One region of the Xanthobacter sp. ZOL 2024 genome, then DNA from elsewhere that is predicted to be linked to it. Evidence: predicted binding sites of a transcription regulator. Region 1 holds the regulator's gene; the other holds the start of a gene.
The links. Region 1 encodes LexA, which represses DNA repair genes until DNA is damaged. Its sites were predicted from a motif close to TGTTCNNNNTGTGTTCNG; they were not measured.
Positions count from the first base shown of each region.

Region 2: ACU4E7_RS03400 (ATP-dependent helicase) is a predicted target of LexA. The motif match lies at 3,048-3,065, and genes of this name have one in related genera.

Region 1 is NZ_CM128808.1:3,920,542-3,925,851, reverse strand. It holds gene gltX (glutamate--tRNA ligase) at 1-628, opposite strand, end outside; gene ACU4E7_RS18000 (ComEC/Rec2 family competence protein) at 789-3,032, shown strand; gene lexA (transcriptional repressor LexA) at 3,036-3,749, opposite strand; gene ACU4E7_RS17990 (molybdopterin molybdotransferase MoeA) at 3,919-5,133, opposite strand; gene moaC (cyclic pyranopterin monophosphate synthase MoaC) at 5,168-5,310, opposite strand, start outside.
Region 2 is NZ_CM128808.1:687,254-692,563, forward strand. It holds gene ACU4E7_RS03390 (cytochrome ubiquinol oxidase subunit I) at 514-1,923, shown strand; gene cydB (cytochrome d ubiquinol oxidase subunit II) at 1,929-2,948, shown strand; gene ACU4E7_RS03400 (ATP-dependent helicase) at 3,114-5,174, shown strand; gene ACU4E7_RS03405 (SDR family oxidoreductase) at 5,209-5,310, opposite strand, start outside.

The sequences.
Region 1 (5,310 bases):
CGGCATTGGTGAGGTGGTCATCGCCGCGAATGATGTGGGTGACGCCCATGTCGTGGTCGTCCACCACCACCGCCAGCATGTAGGTCGGCGTGCCATCCGAGCGCAGCAGGACCAGATCGTCCAGGTCCTTGTTGGGGAAGGTGACCGTGCCCTGCACCATATCCTCGATCACCGTCTCGCCCTCGCGCGGGGCCTTGAGACGGATCACTGGCGCGCGATCCTTAGGCGCCTCCGAGGGATCACGATCCCGCCAGCGGCCGTCATAGCGCGGCGGGCGGCCTTCCTTGCGGGCGAGCTCGCGCATCTCCTCCAATTCCTCGGCGGAGGCATAGCAGCGATAGGCATTGCCGGCAGCGAGCATCTGCTCCACCGCCTCGCGATGCCGCTCGGCGCGGGCGAACTGATAGATGGGATCGCCATCCCAGGTGATGCCGATCCAGGCCAGCCCTTCCAGGATGGCGTCGATGGCCTCCTTGGTGGACCGCTGGCGGTCCGTATCCTCGATGCGCAGCAACATCTTGCCGCCCTTGGCCTTGGCATAGAGCCAATTGAACAGGGCCGTGCGGGCGCCGCCGATGTGCAGGAAACCGGTGGGAGATGGGGCGAAGCGGGTGACGATCTCGGACATGGAGCACTCGAAAAGCGGGCGCGCATCCGGGCGGACGCGGCGCCAACGAGCAAAGGCCGGCCGGGGTCTGTGAGACACACAGCCATGGCGGACGCGAGGCGCCCGTGTAGCATAGGCGCAGCAGACAAGAAACCTGCGCGCAAACCACGGGCCGGAGGGCATGGGGGCCGGACCAGACCACAGCACGCGCACACGGCCGGCCAGCAGCCGCGCCGCGGTGGGCACGCTTGCGCCCACCGCCGGCCGCCTGTGGACGTCGGGGCGGGCAGGGGAGCTGCCGGCGCGCCTCGCCCACAGCCTCTTTGCCGCGCTTGTCCGCGAAGCGGGCTCCGGCCGGCTGGTGCTCTGGCTCCCCGTCGCCTTCACCGTGGGGGTGCTGCTCTATTTCGGCGCATCCCATGAGCCCTCGCTGCTGGCCGCAGCTGCGGTGGCGGCACGCCGCCACCCGCTCGCCTTTGCGCTGGCGACGGCGGCCCTGGCTGTTTCCCTCGGCTTTCTCGCCGGCGTCGTGCGCACTGCGGCGATCCTGCACGTGCCGGTGGCGCCTCCCAGCCACGCGGTGCGCCTCACCGGCTATGTGGAACAGGTGGAGCGGCGCCCGAAAAGCGACCGCATCCTGCTGCGACTCGATCCCGGCCCGGTGAAGGGCCTGGCGACGCCGCCGGAGCTGGTGCGCCTGTCGCTGCGCAAGGGCACGGCGCCGAAGGTGGGCGACCATGTGTCCCAGCTGGCGCGGCTGTTGCCCCCGCTGGAGGCGGCCCAGCCCGGCGCTCACGATTTCGGACGGGCACCCTGGTTTCGCGGCATCGGCGCTATCGGATTCGGCCTGGGGCGGCCCCAGCTGCTGCCCGGAGCCGACCCGCCCCTCAACGTGCGGCTCGCCATGATCGTTTCCGACGTCCGTGCGGCCTTCGCCCGACGCATCGACGCCAGCCTGCAGGGTACGCCGGCGGCCATCGCCGTCGCCCTGGTGGCCGGAGACCGCACCGCCATCGCGCCCCAGGTGGAAGAGAGCATGAGGGTGTCGGGCCTCACCCACATTCTCTCCATCTCCGGCCTCCACATGGCGCTGGTGGCGGGGACCCTGTTCGCGCTGGCGCGTGGTGCCCTCGCCCTGGTGCCCGGCCTGGCGCTGCGCTGGCCTATCAAGGGCACTGCCGCGCTGATGGCGCTGGTGGGCAGCGCCGGCTATCTCATCCTGTCCGGCAACGAGGTGCCGGCCCAGCGCTCGTTCGTGATGACGGCGCTGGTGCTCGGCGGCGTGCTGGTGGGGCGCCGCGCCCTCACCCTGCGCACCGTGGCGGTGGCCGCCCTGCTGGTGCTCGGGCTGACACCGGAAGCGGTGCTGGAACCGGGCACCCAGATGTCTTTCGCCGCCACTCTGGCGCTGGTTGCCGCCTATGAGCGGTTCCAGCCTCTGCGCGCCATGCCCCAGCCCGAAAGCCGGACCGGGCGCCTGGCCATGGCCCCGCTGGTGTTCCTCGCCGGCATCGCCGTCACCTCCCTGGTGGCCGGGCTCGCCAGCGGTCCCTATGGCGCCTACCACTTCCAGCGGGTGGCGCCCTATGGCCTGCTCGCCAACCTGCTGGCCATGCCCGCGGTTTCGCTCCTGGTCATGCCCTTCGGTCTCGTCGGCGTGCTGCTGATGCCGTTTGGCTGGGATCAACTGGCCTGGCCGGTGATGGGCAAGGGTATCGAGATCATGGTCGGGGTGTCCGACTGGATTGCCAGCCTGCCCGGCGCCGACGCCCGCTTCGATGGTGTCCGCACCGCTACGGTCGTCTGGTTCACCCTGGCGCTCCTCACGCTCTGCCTGCTCCGCGGCGTCTTGAGCCTCATCGCCGCGCCGCTGCTGGCGCTTGCGGTGGCCTCCAGCGGCCCGCCACCGCGACCGGATGTCCTGATCGCCACCAATGCCGCCACCGTCGCCGTGCGGGGACCGGACGGCCGCCTCGCCATCCTCGGCGCCAGCCGCGCCCGGCTGGTGGCGGAGCAATGGCTCGAGCGGGAAGGGGATCCGCGCACAGCCCGCGACCGCGACCTCGCCCGCTTCTACCGCTGTGATGGTCTGGGTTGCACCGCGCCGCTGCCACAGGGCGGCACAATCGCCGTTTCCACAACGCCGCAGAGCCTCGCAGCCGATTGCATGAACGCCCGCATCGTCGTCACCCGGGACACGCCGCCGGCCGGATGCCCGGCCCGCGTGCTGACGCCGGAGAGCCTCGCGGCCACCGGCACGCTGACCTTTCATGTGGAAGACGGGCAACTGCGCGAGGTGCCGACCCGCTCCCCGCAGTACGACCGGCCGTGGACGCGCACGGCGGTGCCCTTTCCAGATCCCTCCCGCGCGCCACAAACGCCTGCGCCCGCCGATCGCAGCGCCGACGACGCAGCAGAAGAATGAACGTCAGTAACGCCGCATCAAACCGATGAGCCGCCCCTGGATCCGCACCCGATCCGGACCGAAGATGCGTGTCTCATAGGCCGGGTTGGCGGCCTCCAGGGCAATGGAGGCGCCCTTTTTTCGCAGCCGCTTCAGGGTTGCTTCCTCGTCGTCCACCAGCGCCACCACGATGTCGCCGGTGTCGGCGGTGTCGCACTTGCGGATCAGCACCGTGTCGCCATCCAGGATGCCGGCTTCGATCATGCTGTCGCCGCGCACCTCCAAAGCGAAATGCTCGCCGGTGCCCAGCATCTCCGGTGGCACGTTCAAAGTGGCGTTGCGGCTCTGGATGGCGGAAATGGGCGTGCCGGCCGCGATCCGGCCCATGACGGGGACGGCGACGGTCTGCCCCGCCTCCTCCTCGTCTTCCACCGTCGGGCGCACCTTGCCCAGGCTGCCTTCGATCACCGCAGGGGAGAAGCCGCGATTGGCGCCACGGGGCACGGTGAGGCCTGGGGCGACACTGTCCGGCAACCGCACCACCTCCAGCGCCCGCGCGCGATTGGGCAGGCGACGGATGAAGCCCCGCTCCTCAAGGGCGGTGATGAGCCGATGGATGCCAGACTTCGACCGCAGGTCGAGCGCATCCTTCATCTCGTCGAAGGAGGGCGGAACGCCAGTTTCCTTCAATCGTTCATGAATGAAGCGAAGCAGGTCATATTGCTTCCGCGTCAGCATCTCGCGCCCCCAATTACGGTGCGGTCTGCTGCAGGAGCGCGCACCCGTTCCAGCCCGGACGGGGCACGCCATGTTCTGCAGCCGAGCCGCAACCCGCGAAACAAATCATGAACAGTTTTCTATCTGTTCCTTTTGTGTTCCGCAAGGGTGAAGATCCGATTAAAGCGGCCTAATCCTCGAAAGGAATGATCTCACAGGGGTCGCCCGCCTGCCCGGCGGGGGCGAAAGGGGGGCGCACCAGGAGGCAATCCGCCGCCGAGAGAACGCTGAGCATGGCGCTGTCCTGCGAGGCGAAGGGCGTCACCCGCACCGAGCCATCCGGATCGTGCGCCATCCGCGCGCGCATGAAGTCGCGGCGCATGTCGTTGGCCGGCACCGCCACCGCCAGCCGGGCAGGAGCGGTTGCGGCAGCGGCCGCGCTGTCACCCTGCATGGCCCGCACCAGGGGTTCCAGGAACAGCAACGCGCAGACGTGGGAGGAAACCGGGTTGCCCGGCAGGCCCAGGCACCGCACGCCCTCGCGGCTGCCGAACATGAGTGGCTTGCCCGGGCGCAGGGCGATCTTGTGCACGAAGAGTTCCACCCCTTCCGCACGCAGCGCCGGCGCCATCAGATCGTGATCTCCCACCGAAGCACCGCCGGACGACACCAGAAGATCAAAGGCGCCGCCCAGGGCGCCGGCCACCACCGCGCGGATGGCCTCCAGGTCGTCGCCCACCAGCCCAAGGTCGGTCACCTCCGCGCCAGCGCGCCGGGCCAGGGCCGCGAGGCCGAATGCGTTCGACACCACCACCTCGCTGAGCGCACCGGTAGCATGGCCGGGCAGCACCAGCTCATCGCCGGTCTGAATCAGCGCCACACGCGGACGCCGCGCCACCGGCACGGTGGCGTGGTTCATGGCTGCTGCCAGCATCACGTCACGCCCGGTGAGGCGCCGGCCGGCGCTGAGGCCCGCCCGCCCTTCGGTAAAATCGCAGCCGCGCTTGCGCACGTTGCGCAGCGCCGCTGTCGGTGCCGTGGTGGTCACCGCATCGCCATCACGCGCCGTATTCTCCTGAATCACCACCGTATCGGCACCCTCGGGCACCACCGCGCCGGTGAAGATGCGCACCGCCTGGCCCGGTCCCACCGTGCCCGCGAAGGGCCGGCCGGCGGCCGATTCGCCGATGACGGTGAGGCGGGCGGGGGTCTCGGCGATGTCGGTGCCCCGTACGGCATAGCCATCCATGGCCGACATGTCCGCCGGCGGCTGGGACCGGCGCGCCACAAGGTCGTCGGCGAGCACACGGCCCACCGCCTGGCCCACGGGCACATTTTCTATTCCCAGCAGCGCCGCTGATGCGGTGACGCGGCTCAACGCCTCTTCAACGCTCATCAGGGCCATGATTTTCAATCCTTCTTTTGCCGCCCATGCGCGTTCAGGCGCCGGCCTGCCACAGGCCGCTGCGGCCGCCGGACTTCTCCAGCAGGCGGATGCCGTCGATGCGCATGCCGCGATCCACCGCCTTGGCCATGTCGTAAACGGTGAGGCAGGCCACCGACACGGCGGTGAGCGCCTCCA
Region 2 (5,310 bases), 1.7 Mb from region 1:
ATCTAACGACTCACATCCCGCCATCGCAAGCGCGCAAACGCCATAGTGGCAATGCTTCCACCTGTGATGACGCCGGCCTCCGCCCGACGGTGGCGCGCGCCGCCCCCGACCGCAACCCTGTCGGCAGGCGTCCCGAAGAGACCAATCGACGGTCGAGTGCCGCCCCGGTGTGGGGACCTGCGACTTCCCCTCCCTTGATCAACGGGCGCGAAGATGAAACGATACCAAAGAACGTGAGTTTGATTGCCGGCGTCGAGAGTTAGAGCATCGCAGCGGGTCGACTGCGGCGCGTCTCCTGCGCGCCGGCCAGCCCGCCGGTTGCGACGGACCGGACCCGGCGGGGCCACGGCGATCTGGACCCCATTCCGCCCGGCCCTGCGGCCAGACGGGCGGAGGCCGTGGCAGGCCACGCGGACCGCCGAAGGGCACCGCAGCGCGTGGCACGGAGCGGGCAAGGACAGGTTTTCAGCATCGGCAGGGCCTTGCGGGGCCGACAGCCATCGGGGGTGGGGCATGGAACTGGACCCGATCTTACTTTCGCGTCTCCAGTTTGCGTTCACGGTTTCCTTTCACATCATCTTTCCCTCCTTCACCATTGGCCTCGCGGCCTGGATCACCACCCTCGAAGGCATCTGGCTGGCCACCGGCAATGACCGGTTCCACCTCATCGCCCGCTTCTGGACCAAGGTGTTCGCCGTCTCCTTCGCCATGGGCGTGGTGTCGGGCATCGTCATGTCCTACGAGTTCGGCACCAATTGGAGCCGCTATTCGGAAGTGGTGGGCAATGTGGTGGCGCCCCTCATCGGCTATGAGGTGCTTACCGCCTTCTTCCTGGAAGCCACCTTCCTCGGCCTGATGCTGTTCGGCTGGAACAAGGTGCCGCCATGGCTGCACTTCCTCGCCTGCCTGGCGGTGGCGGTGGGCACCACCTTGTCGGCCTTCTGGATTCTCTCCGCCAACAGCTGGATGCAGATGCCCGCCGGGCATGAGGTGCGCAACGGCATCGCCTTCCCGGTGGATTGGCTGAAGATCATCTTCAACCCCACCTTCCCCACACGGCTCGGCCATATGGTGGTGGCCGCCTACATCACCACTGCCTTCGTGGTGTTCGCGGTGGGCGCCCGCTGGCTGCTGCAGGACAAGGTGGTGGTGGAGGCCCGGATCATGATCCGCATGGGCCTCGGCCTGCTCATCGTGCTGGTGCCGCTGCAGGGCTTCCTGGGCGATGCCTCCGGCCTCAACACGCTGGAGCACCAGCCGGTGAAGGTGGCGGCCATGGAAGCTCATTGGGGCGGCCCCGACGACACCAAGGGGCCGATCCCCTGGGTGGTGTTCGCCTGGCCCAACGAGGCGCAGGAGCGCAACGACTTCCAGATCGCCATCCCCTATGTGGGCAGCCTTATCCTCACCCACACCCTCGACGGCACCATCAAGGGCCTGAAGGAATTCCCGCCCCAGGACCGGCCGCCGGTGGCCATTCCCTTCTTCACCTTCCGCATCATGATCGCCATGTGGGGCATCATGATGCTGACCATCCTCACCGGCGCCGTGCTGTGGCTGCGCGGCCGGCTGTTCCAGCGCGGGCTGTTCCTGCGCATCGCCAGCTATCTGTGGCCGCTGGGCTTCATCGCCGTGCTGGCCGGCTGGTACACCACCGAAGTGGGCCGCCAGCCCTGGGTCGCCACCGGCCTCCTGCGCACCGAGGACGCCATGTCGCCGGTGACCGGCCATGCGGTGCTCACCAGCCTGCTGCTGTTCATCCTGGTCTACGGCATCGTCTTCACCGCAGGCGGCTACTACATCAGCCGCCTGCTGAAGATCGGGCCGGTGACGGAGGGTGACGGCAGCGACGACGCCACCGCCCTGCGGCCGCTTTCGGCCGCCCAGGATGCCGGCCGCAAGGCCATTCAGGCAGGGGAGTGAGCACCGTGGACAGCCTCTGGTTCACTTACTATCTGCCCCTGATCTGGGCGCTCCTCATCGGCACGGCCATCGTGCTCTATGTCCTGCTCGACGGTTTCGACCTCGGCATGGGCATCCTGTTCCCCCACACCAAGGACGAGGGGGAGCGGGACCAGATGATGAACTCGGTGGCCCCCTTCTGGGATGGCAACGAGACTTGGCTCATCCTCGGCGGCGGCGGCCTGTGGGTGGCCTTCCCCAAGGCCTATGCGGTGATCATGCCCGGCGTCTATCTGCCGATCATCTTCATGCTGCTGTCGCTGGTGTTCCGCGGCGTCGCCTTCGAGTTCCGCTTCGTCTCCAAGCCCGATCACCGCAAGTGGGACGTGGCGTTTGCCGCCGGCTCCACCCTCGCCGCCTTCTTCCAGGGGGTGGTGCTGGGCGCCGTCGTCTACCAGTTGCCGGTGGAGAACGGCGCCTTCGCCGGCGGGCCGCTGGCGTGGCTCCATCCCTTCTCCATCATGTGCGGCATCGGCATGGTGGCCGGCTATGCGCTGCTCGGCTGTGGCTGGCTGATGATGCGCACCGAGGGGCCGCTCGCCCGGAAGGCCCACGGCTGGGCGCTACCATTGCTCGGCGTGCTGCTGGCCTTCATCGCCGCCGTGTCCATCTGGACGCCGCTGGTGATCCCGCGCATCGCCGATCGCTGGTTCAGCCTGCCCCAATTCTATTACCTGCTGGCGGTGCCGGTGCTCACCGCTCTGGTCGCCTTCTCCGCCTATCGCGGCATCCGGGCGGAGCGGGGAGCGCAGACCTTCTTCTCCACCGTGGGGCTGTTCCTTCTGTGCTTCCTCGGCCTTGCGGTCTCCGTCTTCCCCTATCTGGTGCCGGCCTCGGTCACCATCTGGGAAGCGGCGGCGGCTCCGGAAAGCCAGCTGTTCGTGCTGCTGGGCACCATTCCCCTGCTGCCCATCATTCTCATCTACACCGGCTTCATCTACTGGACCTTCCGCGGCCGGCTGAAGCCGGGCGAGGGCTATCACTGACGCCACGCCGCAAAAGGCCCGCCCCGGTGGCGGGCCTTTCCATATCTGCACCATCCCATATCTGCCCCCATCCCGCTGCGGTTGCCGCCCCCGGCATCCTGTTCGATATTTGTTCCGATCGGGGCGATTCGCCCCGCTGCGGGATGCGAGCAGGGGACGACGCGGGTGACGGGGCATCTGGACACGCTGAACGACGACCAGCGCCGCGCCGCCGCCCATGGCGCGGGCGGTTCCGGCACCGTCGGCGGGCCGCTGCTCATCATCGCCGGTGCCGGATCGGGCAAGACCAACACCCTCGCCCATCGCGTCGCCCACCTCATCCTCAACGGCGCCGATCCCGGCCGCATGCTGCTGATGACCTTCTCCCGCCGCGCCGCGGAGGAACTGACGCGCCGGGTGGAGCGCATCTGCGCCCGGGTGCTCGGCACCCCGGGCAATGCCATGGGCGACGCCCTCGCCTGGACCGGCACCTTCCACGCCATCGGCGCCCGGCTGCTGCGCGACTATGCGGGCGAGCTCGGCATCACCCCGGACTTCACCATCCACGACCGGGAGGATTCGGCGGACCTGATGAACCTGGTCCGCCACGAGCTGGGCTTCTCCAAGACCGAGGCGCGGTTTCCCGCCAAGAGCACCTGCCTTGCCATTTATTCCCGCACCCTCAATGCCCAGGCCCCCATCGAAGAGGTGCTGCGCGCGAATTTTCCCTGGTGCGCCGGCTGGGCGGACGAGCTGAAGCGGCTGTTCGGCGCCTATGTGGAGGCCAAGCAGCGCCAGAACGTGCTCGATTACGACGATTTGCTGCTCTACTGGGCCGAGGCGGTCCGTGAGCCGAGCCTCGCCGCCCATATGGGCGCGCGCTTCGACCATGTGATGGTGGACGAATATCAGGACACCAATCGTCTCCAGGCCTCCATCCTGCTGGCGCTGAAGCCCTCCGGGCACGGCCTCACCGTGGTGGGGGACGATGCCCAGTCCATCTACGCCTTCCGCGCCGCGACCGTGCGCAACATCCTGGATTTTCCCGCCCAGTTCAGCCCACCGGCCGAGGTGGTGACCCTGGAGCGCAACTATCGCTCCACCCAGCCCATCCTCGCCGCCGCCAACGGGGTAATCGCCGAGGCCTCCGAGCGTTTCACCAAAAACCTCTGGTCGGACCGCCCCTCGCCGCGGCGCCCCCGCCTCGTCACCGTGCGCGACGAGGCCGATCAGGCCCGCTTCGTGGCGGATGCGGTGCTGGCCGGGCGGGAAGGCGGCATTCCCTTGAAGCAGCAGGCGGTGCTGTTCCGTGCCGCCCACCATTCCGGCACCCTGGAAGTGGAGCTGACCCGGCGCAACATCCCGTTCGTGAAGTTCGGCGGGCTGAAGTTCCTGGACAGCGCCCATGTGAAAGACCTTCTGGCGGTGCTGCGGTTTGCCCAGAACCCGCGCGACAAGGTGGCCGGCTTCCGGCTGCTGCAGCTGCTGCCGGGCATCGGTGCCGCCACTGCCGCCCGGGTGCTGGACGCCATGGCCGCGAGCCCCACGCCCCTCGCCACCTTGGCGGAGCTGCCGGCGCCGCCCCGCTCCGGAGCCGACTGGGCCGCCTTCGTCATCCTCATGCAGGGGCTGGGGGCGGCCGATCCCCACTGGCCGGCGGAGCTCGGCCGGGTGCGGCGCTGGTATGAGCCCCATCTGGAGCGCATCCATGAGGATGCGGACATGCGCCGCGCCGATCTGTTACAGCTGGAGGCCATCGCCGCCGGCTATCCCGGCCGCGCCCGCTTCCTCTCCGAATTGAGCCTCGATCCGCCCGACGCCACCTCCGGCGAAGCCGGAGTGCCCTTGAAGGACGAGGATTACCTCATCTTGTCCACCATCCATTCCGCCAAGGGGCAGGAATGGAAATCCGTATTCGTCCTCAATGTGGTGGATGGCTGCATGCCGTCCGATCTCGGCACTGGCACCAGCGCGGAGATCGAGGAGGAGCGCCGCCTGCTCTATGTGGCCATGACAAGGGCCAAGGACAGTCTGGACCTGATGGTGCCGCAGCGCTTCTTCGTGCATGGCCAGCACGCGCGCGGCGACCGCCACGTCTATGCCAGCCGCACCCGCTTCATTCCCCCCGCCCTCCTCAACCTGTTCGAGGCGGAAAGCTGGCCCAAGGCGGGGGCGACCGGCCCCGGCGCGCCCCTGGGCCCCGCCATGGTGGACGTGCGCGCCCGCCTCAAGGGCATGTGGGGCTAGGAAGCAAGACGCGGCCCCGTCAGCCACGGCATGTTCAGCCGCGGCCGATGAAGGGCATCTTGGTGGCCATCACCGTCATGAATTGCACATTGGCGTCCAGCGGCAGGCTGGCCATGTAGAGCACCGCGCTCGCCAC